DNA from 2 places in the Nocardia sp. NPDC052112 genome. Region 1 is predicted to be linked to the other one. Evidence: riboswitches for the same ligand, from Rfam matches in the RefSeq annotation. Region 1 holds a riboswitch; the other holds the start of a gene.
What was found. A riboswitch is a leader RNA that binds a small molecule or an ion and turns the genes downstream of it on or off. The one in region 1 is predicted to bind cobalamin.

Region 2: linked by a shared signal. The riboswitch ahead of AB0L58_RS32075 (CbtB-domain containing protein) and the one ahead of metE (5-methyltetrahydropteroyltriglutamate--homocysteine S-methyltransferase) in region 1 are both predicted to bind cobalamin.

Annotation. Positions count from the first base shown of each region.
Region 1 is NZ_JBFAWD010000010.1:138,924-144,179, reverse strand. Features, by position in the region: gene AB0L58_RS21080 (short-chain fatty acyl-CoA regulator family protein) at 1-624, opposite strand, end outside; gene AB0L58_RS21075 (limonene-1,2-epoxide hydrolase family protein) at 886-1,272, shown strand; gene metE (5-methyltetrahydropteroyltriglutamate--homocysteine S-methyltransferase) at 1,635-3,899, opposite strand; cobalamin riboswitch at 4,047-4,261, opposite strand; gene AB0L58_RS21065 (pyruvate carboxylase) at 4,550-5,256, shown strand, end outside.
Region 2 is NZ_JBFAWD010000021.1:65-5,320, forward strand. Features, by position in the region: gene mhuD (mycobilin-forming heme oxygenase MhuD) at 416-730, shown strand; cobalamin riboswitch at 796-948, shown strand; gene AB0L58_RS32075 (CbtB-domain containing protein) at 979-1,173, shown strand; gene AB0L58_RS32080 (CbtA family protein) at 1,212-1,994, shown strand; gene AB0L58_RS32085 (hypothetical protein) at 2,031-2,522, shown strand; gene AB0L58_RS32090 (response regulator transcription factor) at 2,541-3,251, opposite strand; gene AB0L58_RS32095 (histidine kinase) at 3,248-4,549, opposite strand; gene AB0L58_RS32100 (ABC transporter ATP-binding protein) at 4,818-5,256, shown strand, end outside.

The sequences.
Region 1 (5,256 bases):
ATGCCGTTTCGGGATGGACGGATCCGCGCCGTCGCCGCGCACCAGTACGGTGACCCCCGCGCGCTCCTCGGCCACTCTGGCGAGTTGCCTATCGAGTGACCCGATGCTCAGACCGCACTCCTCGAACAGTTGTTCGGCCGCATGATCGAGTTGGGCGATGTGATTGTGGTGGTCGTAGAAGAAGTCCCGCACATCCTCGTACGGCATGGGCACGCCGGGGGCGCCCGTGGGCGCGGCCACGCGTGCGGAGAGCAGATCGAGTTGATCCGTCGCGGCGCGTAATCGCCGATGCATCGCGACGACGATTCGCGATACCTCCGGAAGTCGCGTTGCCAGCTCCTCCACCTCTGTCAGCGGCGCACTGTCACCGCCCGCCGCGTCGACGAGTACCTCGTGCAGATCCGAGACCAGCCGGGCGTCGGAGTCGGCGGCGAAGAATTGCACGTCGAGGTCGAAGGTGGAGTTGAGCTTGAGTAGCACCGGAATAGTGAGCGGTCGCTGGTCGCGCTCGAGCTGATTGAGGTAGCTAGGCGATAGATCCAGGGATTTCGCCAGTGCCGCCTGGGTCATCCGCCGTTCCTCGCGCAACCGTCTTAGTCGGGCGCCCGCGTACATCTTGCGCACCGCAAGATGGTAGCCCTCGCAATTTGCAATCATCGCAAAATGCAGGATTCTGGCCCGCAGAAATCTGCTGTTGCAAGGGATTTTGCCGAAGATCAATCCTGCGTAGTGTGCGAAGTGGGGTGGTTGGCCTGTTTTGTCCGCCCGAGTTGCCGGCTGATCTCGGGTAAGCACTCCTCAACCAAGCGATTGTTTGGTGTAATCGGTGCGATCGAATCGACCGATATGCCCGATCCCATCGGCGCAAGGAAGCGAGCGAACCGAATGCCGAGCCCCGACGAAATCGTCACCGCCATGTGCCGCAGCTGGGCCGATCCCGACCCGGACCAGATCAGCGCCTTCTTCGCCGAAGATGCCGTCTACCACAATATTCCGATGGAACCCATCCATGGTCGCCCCGCCATCCGGGAATTCATCGCCGGTTTCCTCACCACCTTCGAATCCATCGATTTCGACGTCCACCACCAGGTCGCCGCCGGAAATATCGTCATGAACGAACGCACCGATATCCTCCGCGGCCTGGGCAAGGACACGCCGCTGCCGGTAGTGGGCGTCTTCGAAGTCGCCGACGGCGCCATCACCGCTTGGCGCGACTACTTCGATATGGCCGCCATCAACCGTGCCTTCGGAGCCGAGCCCGCGGCCGAATAATCGGCGGGGATCGGCGGAACCGAATCGGTCGTCCGCGCGTCGAATAGGACATCGGGGGTGATATCCCGATGGCGACGTATGAGGAGGGGTTACGCATGGATCGTTGCTCGGAATGTCATACGGCCTGGCGGCGGGGATTGGGCGCGCGCTCGCGTATCCGGCCGATGGTGCGCAATGGCGAGAGTTGTGAGAGATACACGCCGCGTCGTCGGCTTCGGCCCTTCCCGGGGGCCGAATCGCATTGATACGCAGCCCGATAGCGCGTGACTACCGCGCGCTATCGGGCTGTCCGGTCTTCGGGGATAGGGAACCCACGGAGCGCGCACGCCCTCCGACTTCAGGAGGGCGAGCGCGCTATCCGATCAGCGCACCGCTGCCGCTGCCGCGACCAGATTGCGCAACGACGCCTCGACCTCGACTGGTCCACGCGTCTTCAATCCGCAGTCCGGATTGACCCAAAGCCGTTCGGCGGGAACGGCCTTCAGTGCCGCCCGCAGCGACGCCGTGATCTCTTCCACGCTTGGCACCCGGGGTGAGTGGATGTCGTAAACGCCTGGTCCGACGCCGAGATCGAAGCCCGCGGCATTCAAATCGTCGAGCACCTCCATGTGCGACCGTGCCGCCTCGATCGAGGTCACATCGGCATCCAATCCCGCGATCGCATCGATGACCTCACCGAATTCCGAATAGCAGAGGTGGGTGTGGATCTGGGTGGCATCCGAGACTCCGGAGGTCGCCAATCGGAAGGCGCCGACCGACCACCCCAGGTATTCGCCCTGATCGGCCGCGCGCAGCGGCAGCAGCTCTCGCAGCGCGGGCTCGTCGACCTGGATGATCCGAATGCCCGCGGCCTGCAGATCGACCGTTTCGTCCCGGATGGCCAGCGCCACTTGACGTGCCGAATCCGCCAACGGTTGATCATCGCGCACGAACGACCAGGCCAGAATCGTGACCGGGCCGGTCAGCATGCCCTTGACCGGCTTATCGGTCAACGATTGCGCGTAGGTGATCCAGTCCACGGTCATCGGCTCGGGGCGCGCCACATCGCCGAACAGAATCGGCGGCCGTACGCAGCGGGTGCCATAGGACTGCACCCAGCCCGCTTCGGTGGCGGCGAATCCGTCGAGCTGTTCGGCGAAGTACTGCACCATGTCATTGCGCTCCGGCTCGCCGTGCACCAGCACGTCCAGGCCCAGTTTCTCTTGTAACGCAATGACATCCGCGATTTCGGACCGCATCCGCCGCATGTACTCGGTCTGATCGATCGCACCGTTGCGCAGTGCCGCACGCGCCAGCCGGATCGCCGAGGTCTGTGGGTACGAACCGATTGTCGTCGTCGGCAGCGAGGGCAACCGCAGCCGCTCGGCCTGCAATGCCCGTCGCTGCTCCGCGGGAGCCCGTCGGGTAGCATCGGGGCCGAGCGCGACCAGCCGCGCCCGCACCTGCGAATTGTCCAACCGAGGATCGGTGCGTCTGGTGGCGAGAGCTGCACGGACTGTGGCCAATTCATCGGTGATCGCTTCGGGTCCCGCGCTCAGTGCGGTCGCGAGCAGCCGCACCTCGGCGACCTTCTCCGCACCGAACGCCAACCACGAACGCAGCCGCTCGTCGAGGCCGGTTTCGCTCGCCAAGGTATAGGGCACGTGCAGTAGCGAGCAGGAACTCGACACCGCAACGGATTTCGCGCCCCCCAGCAGTGTCCCGAGCGTCGCCAAGGCCCGGTCCAGGTCCGCCCGCCAGACATTTCGACCGTCGACCACACCCGCCACCAGCAGCTTGTTCGCCAGCGCGGGCACGCCGGCCGCTTCGGAGAGCTCGGCGGCAACGGTGAAATCGAGTGCGATGCCTTCGATTTCGGTCTCGGCCAAGGCGCTCGACGCCGTATCCGGCCTGCCGAAGTAAGTGGCCACCAGCAGTGCGGGGCGATCCGTCGCGGCCGACAGTTCGGTGTAGGTGCGCCGTACGAGTTCGACTTCGTCAGCGGTCAGATCGGTGACCAAGACCGGCTCGTCGAGTTGTACCCACTCCGCGCCCGCCGTGGCCAGCAGCCGCAACAGCTCCCGATAGTGCGGCACCAACTCGTCGAGCCGATCCAGCGCCGCACCGCCGGTCGCCTTCGCCAGCTTCAGGAAGGTGATGGGCCCGACCACCACCGGACGTGCGGGCACGCCGAGTGCGAGCGCCTCCCGTAGCTCATCCAACACCTTCGACGGATGCAGCGAGAACACCGTCTCGGGACCGATTTCCGGCACGAGATAGTGGTAGTTGGTATCGAACCACTTGGTCATCTCCAGCGGTTCGACCGTTTCGGTGCCGCGTGCCGCCGCGAAATAGCGATCCAGCGGATCGGCGATATCGGCCACCCGCGGTGGCAGCGCGCCGAGCAGCACGGCGGTATCGAGCATCTGATCGTAATAGGAGAAGGTGCCGACGGGGATGGAATCCAGTCCGGCGCTTTGCAATTCGGTCAACTGGCGGCGCCGCAGGTTGCTTGCGGTCGCGTGCAGTTGCCGTGCGTCGATGCGTCCGGCCCAGTAGGACTCGGTGGCGCGCTTGAGCTCACGGTGCGGCCCCACCCGCGGGAGACCGAGAACCGTCGCGGTGAACGGGTTATGCGTAACAGTCACGAATTTCTCCAGTGCTGAGATCGAAGACCATCGCCCTACGAGCTAGCGGAGACCCAGTGACGTGCCGGCGTACCGACCGAACGACGGAGCCCGACAATCACACAGAGGTCCGCGCGCCCAATCCACGAGGCGGTGGCCGCCGGATACGGCGTATCCGACACGGCTGGCAGGTCTTCGGACTTGCGGGCACGGGCCTTCTGGCCGACCCCGGACGGGGCTCACCTACTGGCCGTCGCTTCCCGGGTGGTCACCCAGTGCTGATGACGGCGGTCGTTCCTGCATACCGCTGCGGGACAGTCCCGGATTCTCACCGGGTTCCCTCTCATCCGCGCACCGGCTGCACCGATCCGCGAACTCGACTCCGTAACGCGACGTCGGGGCTCCATCTCGTCAACGCACGGCGAACCAGCTGCAACACCAAGCATAGGCACACGCGCAACCCGGTTTGACGGCACTTGTGATCACGGAGACGGTCGCTGCCCAGCCGACCACGACGGAGCGAGTCTTGCGCGCGAACACGCCGCGCGAATGCGCGGCAAATTAACGCAGCATGAACACAACTTCGCAACTCTGCTAGGACTCGTTGTGAAGATTTCTGCTAATGGGACTTCCCTGTCAGGGCACGATTCCGCGCCGGGTACCTTAGTTCAATGTTCTCGAAAGTCTTGGTTGCGAACCGCGGTGAGATCGCCATCCGCGCCTTCCGTGCGGCCTACGAACTCGGCATCGGGACGGTCGCAGTCTTCCCATACGAGGACCGCAACTCGGTCCACCGGTTGAAGGCCGCGGAGTCCTACCAGATCGGCGAGCAAGGACACCCGGTCCGGGCGTATCTCTCGATCGAGGCGATCATCGCGGCCGCCAAGTCCGCGGGTGCCGACGCCATCTACCCTGGTTACGGCTTCCTGTCCGAGAACCCGGATCTCGCGGCGGCATGCGCGCGCGAGGGCATCATCTTCATCGGTCCGTCGGCCGATGTGCTCGAACTGGCCGGTAATAAGGCCCGCGCGATCGAGGCGGCCAGGGCGGCGGGGCTGCCGGTGCTGAAGTCCAGCGCCCCCTCCGCCGATGTCGACGAACTGCTGGCCGCCTCCGCGGACCTGGACTATCCGATCTTCGTGAAGGCCGTCGCGGGTGGCGGTGGGCGCGGGATGCGCCGGGTCGCCGATCCGGCACAGCTGCGCGAATCGATCGAGGCCGCATCCCGCGAGGCGGAGTCGGCCTTCGGTGATCCGACGGTCTTCCTGGAACAGGCCGTGGTGAACCCGCGCCACATCGAGGTGCAGATCCTGGCCGATCAGCAGGGCAATGTCATGCACCTGTTCGAGCGCGACTGTTCGGTGCAGCGTCGCCACCA
Region 2 (5,256 bases), on a different contig from region 1:
CGACGACTCGGACACGAGACGGGCCGCGAACCTCGCTCGTAAGACTCGCTCCGTGGTGGTCACTGCTAGCGGAGTGACCGGCACCCGACGTATACGCACCAGACGGGTGAGTCCCGCACCTACGGCGCATACGCTTCGACGACTCGGACACGAGACGGGCCGCGAACGGTCGCTCGTAAGACTCGCTCCGTGCTGTCGCTCCGTGCGAATCGCTCGGCACTTGGTGTACACGCGCCGGATGGGTGAGTCTCGTGACTTCGTCGCATGGGCTTCGACGGCTCGGACGCGAGACGGGCGCGAACGTCGCTCATAAGACTCGCTCCGGTGTCGGAAAGTCTCGCCGTCAACTCGCGTCCGAAGAACTACGGCGCATGCGCTGCGGGGTGCTGGGTCGGCGCGGACGTATCGTCGAAGCATGGCTGTTGTGAAGATCAATGCGATCGAGGTTCCGGAAGGCGCGGGCCCCGAGTTGGAGAAGCGATTCGCCCATCGCGCCCATGCGGTCGAGGGCTCGCCGGGCTTCCTCGGCTTCCAGTTGTTGCGGCCGGTGGCCGGGGAGAACCGGTACTTCGTTGTCACCCAGTGGGATTCGGAGGAGTCGTTCGCCGCATGGCGGGACGGGCCCGCGCGGGAGGCGCACGCGGGCGAGCGGCAGAAGCCGGTGTCGACGGGTGCCTCGCTGCTGGAATTCGAGGTCGTACTCGACGTCGCGGCCGAGTCCGCTTCCTGAAACCGCTGGAAAGACGCGGCGCGCGACTCGCCCATCCCGGCCTGGGCAAGTCGCCCGCCGTATTGACGGCGAGTGCGACCGGATGTCACAGTTCGAATGACAAACGCGAGGGTGAAGCGGTAATTCGGTGAAATTCCGAAGCGGTCGCGCCACTGTGTTCTTGCACCGAGTCCTCGGTGCCGGAAAGCCAGACACCGGCACCTTCGTACCGAACAACTCACGGGACGCGCATCCCTAGGAGGACTCGAATGGCTATCGCGCATTCACCGAGTCGGGCAACTGATTCACTCGGCACACTGCTCATCGCAGTGGGCGTCGTTCTTCTCGCACTGCTCACGCTGTACCTGGTCGGCTTCGACCAGGGCGTCATCTCGCGCAGCGGGATGTACCTGCATGAGCTCATGCACGACGGACGTCACCTGCTCGGTGTGCCGTGCCACTGAATTCACCCACCCAGCCGACTCCGTCGGCTGCCGTCCCCCTGGACGGATCGCTCAAGACCCTGCTGCTCCGTGGCCTGCTGGCCGGTCTCATCGCCGGTCTGCTGGCCGCGACAGTGGGCTACTTCGTCGGCGAGCCCAAGATCGACGCCGCCATCTCCATCGAAGAAGCCGATACCGCCAAGGAACCGGCCGCCGAGCACGCCAACGAACCAGCCGGGCATACGCACGGTGACGAAGCAGAACCGCTGGTCAGTCGGTCCGGGCAGAAGTTCGGGCAGTTCCTCGCGCTCGGGCTCGCCGGGCTCGCGCTCGGCGCGATCTTCGCTTCGGTCGCGTATTTCGCACGCCGGTACACCACCTTGTCGGGGCCGAAGCTCGCACTCGGATTGGCGTTGGCCGGTTGGACCGCGATCGTGGCGGTGCCGTTCTTCAAGTACCCGGCCAATCCCCCCGCCGTCGGTGAACCGGACACCATCAACCAGCGCACCCTGCTGTGGTTGGCGGCAGTGCTACTCGGACTGGCTGCCGTCGGTATCGGGCTGTTCGTCTACAAACTGCTTGCCGCACAACTCGGTACGGTCCGCCTGATCGCCGGGGTCGGGGCATTCGTGCTCATTGTCGCGCTCGGGTACATCCTGCTGCCCGGCGTCAACGAGGTGAAGGACAACTTCCCGGCGGTGCTGCTGTGGCAGTTCCGTGCGACATCGCTCGGCGAGACGGCCACCCTGTGGGCCTGCCTCGGCCTCGGATTCGCCGCGCTTACCGAATTCGCCACGCGCGATAGCACTCCGGTACGAGAATCGGCCACTACCGCAGGCTGATCCGGAATTCGGATGGCGAAAGGCAGTGTCGGTCTCATGACCGGCACTGCCTTTTCCGTACGGCCACGAACCGACCCACCACGCTCGGTTTCCGTCGCATTCATCGGACTCGTCACAGCACTGCTCTGCGGTGTCGGCGAGGCCATTACCTACGCCGCCGGACAATTGGACCGGCCGGACGCCGATATCGGCTCGCTCGCAACAGGTCTGGCCATTCGCGGCGGCATCTATCTGGTGGTGCTCGGCGTCGCCGTCCGGATGGCGCGCGGTGCCCGCTGGGCCAGGACGGTGCTCACCTTCGGTATCGGCGTAATCGGTCTGGCCTCGCTGATCATCGGACCCCTGGCAGCCATATTGTCCGCCAAGCAAATCGGCGACCTATTCGATAATCTGACCGCGTCCGCCGTGATCACCGGCACCTTCCGCACCGGACACATCCTGGCCGTCCTCATCGCGATCCCCGCCATGTACCACCACAGCGCCCGCGCTTACTTCCGGCCCGCGAAACAGTTGGTTTCGCACAGATAGTGGCCATCTCGCATGGAGTTACTGCCAGCCGGGGCGGACCAATCCGGATTCGTAGGCCATCACCACGAGTTGGGTGCGGTCCCTGGCATCCAGTTTCATCAGGATGCGGCTGACGTGGGTGCGCGCGGTGGCGGGGCTCATGAAGAGGCGTTCGCCGATTTCGGCATTGGTGAGGCCCTCCGCGACCAGGGTCATTACCTCGCGCTCGCGGTCGGTGAGTTCGGTGAAGGCGGCCGGCGGGGGTTGTTTGGCGTGGGCGGAGAATTCGGCGATGAGGCGGCGGGTGACACCGGGCGAGAGCAGGGCGTCACCCGCGGCTACGACCCGGACGGCGCGCACGAGGTCGGCCGGTTCGGTGTGCTTGACCAGGAAACCCGTTGCACCCGAGCGCATTGCTTCGAAGACGTATTCGTCGAGTTCGAAAGTGGTCAGGACGACCACCTTCACATCGGCGAGCTTTGGATCCTCGGCGATCATTCTGGTGGCGGCGAGTCCGTCCAGGACGGGCATTCTGATATCCATCAGGACCACATCGGGGCTCAGACTGCGGGTCATACGGACGGCCTGTTCGCCGTTATCGGCCTCACCGACGACCTCGATGCCGTCCTGTGCGTCGAGCAGTGCGACGAAACCGCCGCGCACCAGGGCCTGATCGTCGGCAACCAGCACCCGAACCGGCCCACCCGTCTCCCGACCGCCTATCGAATCGCCCCGGAATCCTGCGTTCATCGCGCCTCCTCCTGAGTCCCCACCTGGGACGGCAGCCGTGCCACCACGCGGAATCCGCCACTGGGCCGCGGACCGGCGATGAGCTGGCCGCCGAGGGCGTGTGCGCGCTCGCGCATGCCGAGAATCCCGTTGCCGCCGCTCGGTCCGGACTTCGTTTGCGTGCCGGTGGCGCGCGCATTGTCGATGGTGATCTCGACCGAATCGGCGGCATACCGGATGGTCACCGCGGCCTGCGCGCCGGGCGCGTGGCGAACCACATTGGTCAGCGACTCCTGGATGATGCGGGCCGCCGCCACATCGACAACGCTGGGCAGCTTGTGCGCGGTGCCGATAATGCGGGTGTCGACCGTCAGACCGGCCGCGCGGGTGCGCTGCAGCAGTGTGTCCAGGTCCGCGATGCTCGGGGCCGGGCTTCGCGGGGCGGGCGGGCGGGCCTCGGCGTCGCGGGCAGCCGAATTGTCTTGGGCCCGTTCGGATTCACCGCGGGCGGGCACGGATTCAGCAACCGGCTCGACAGCGGTGTCTGCCGCACCGGTCGTGGGGCTGCCGCTGCGGATCGCGAGCAGCAAAGTGTGCACCTCGGCCAACGCATCCTTACTCGCCGTTTTGATGGCCGCGAGCGCCGATTCGGCCTGTTCCGGCTTCTTGTCGAACAGCTCCAGCGCCACCGAGGACTGCACATTGATCAGTGAAAGGCTATGTGCCAGTACATCGTGCAGTTCGCGTGCGATGGCGAGCCGTTCCTCACTGGCCCGCCGTTCCCGCTGCGCCTCCTCATCGCGGCGCGCTGCCTCGGCACGCTGTCTGCGCGCCACCAGCACCGCCTTGCGCTGGCGAATCCCCTCGGCGATCGCAACCAGCACACCCAGCCAGGCGATCATGCCGAATGCCAGCCACGGATCGGCCGGATGCCCGACTATCGCGGGCAGCGGCCAGACCAGTGCGAGATAGCCGATCGGGACAAGCGGATATGTCCACCAGCGTGATCCGACGATCGCGGCGCTGATGAAGGCGATCACCAGCGAGATGAAAATCGGGCCGTAGCCATAGCCGCGCAGCAGGTACACCGCGCAGGACGCGATCGTCACGAGCAGTGCGGGCCGCGGGTAGGACCGGCGTAGCAGCAGTGCCACCGGTCCGATGAGCAACAGCACGTAGCCGAACGCGTCGAGCGAGTGCACTCCGGTCTGGCGCAGGTTGGCATTGCGTCCCCCGCCGACCTGGATCACCGCGACGACGAGCGCGAGCACCCAGTCCTGAACCACTGGGCCACGTTTCGATTCCCCTGGCGCTGTCACACTTGCAGCCTATTAGCCCGAACGCGCCAGGACGTCCGCCGCGCTACGTATGCTCGCCCACCTCCCCGCAATATTCTGCGGTCTTCGGTCCCGCGATGGTCACGTCGCGACCGTCGGTCGAGGTTTCGGGCCTTCCCGACGACTCACCATGGGCTTGCGAAATCAGTCGCAGCGACCGCTGTCGCGGTGCTTCGTAGGCCGCTGTACGTATGTCGAACGTCGCCCCGCGGCGGATGTGTCACTCCTGGTCGGGGCGGATTCTCGGTGCATGACAGATTCCATCGTGGTCACCGCAGGGCTGACCAAACGCTACGGCACCCACACCGCCGTCGACGGCGTGCACATGAATGTCGCGCCCGGCGAGATCTACGGCTTCCTCGGCCCGAACGGCGCTGGTAAGACGACCACGCTGCGAATGCTGGTCGGTTTGATCCGCCCCACCGCGGGCACCGCCACCGTGCTCGGCCGAACCCCGGGCGATCCGGCCGTGGTCCGCCGCATCGGCGTCCTCATCGAGGGGCCGGGCTTCTACCCGTACCTCACCGGCCGCGACAACCTGCGAGTGCTCGCGAAATACCGCGGCCTCGAGCTTGCCGATGTGACGGACGCACTCGACCGCGTCGGCCTCACCGATCGCGCCGACGACAAATTCCGTACGTACTCCCTCGGCATGAAGCAGCGCCTCGGTGTCGGTGCGGCCCTGCTCG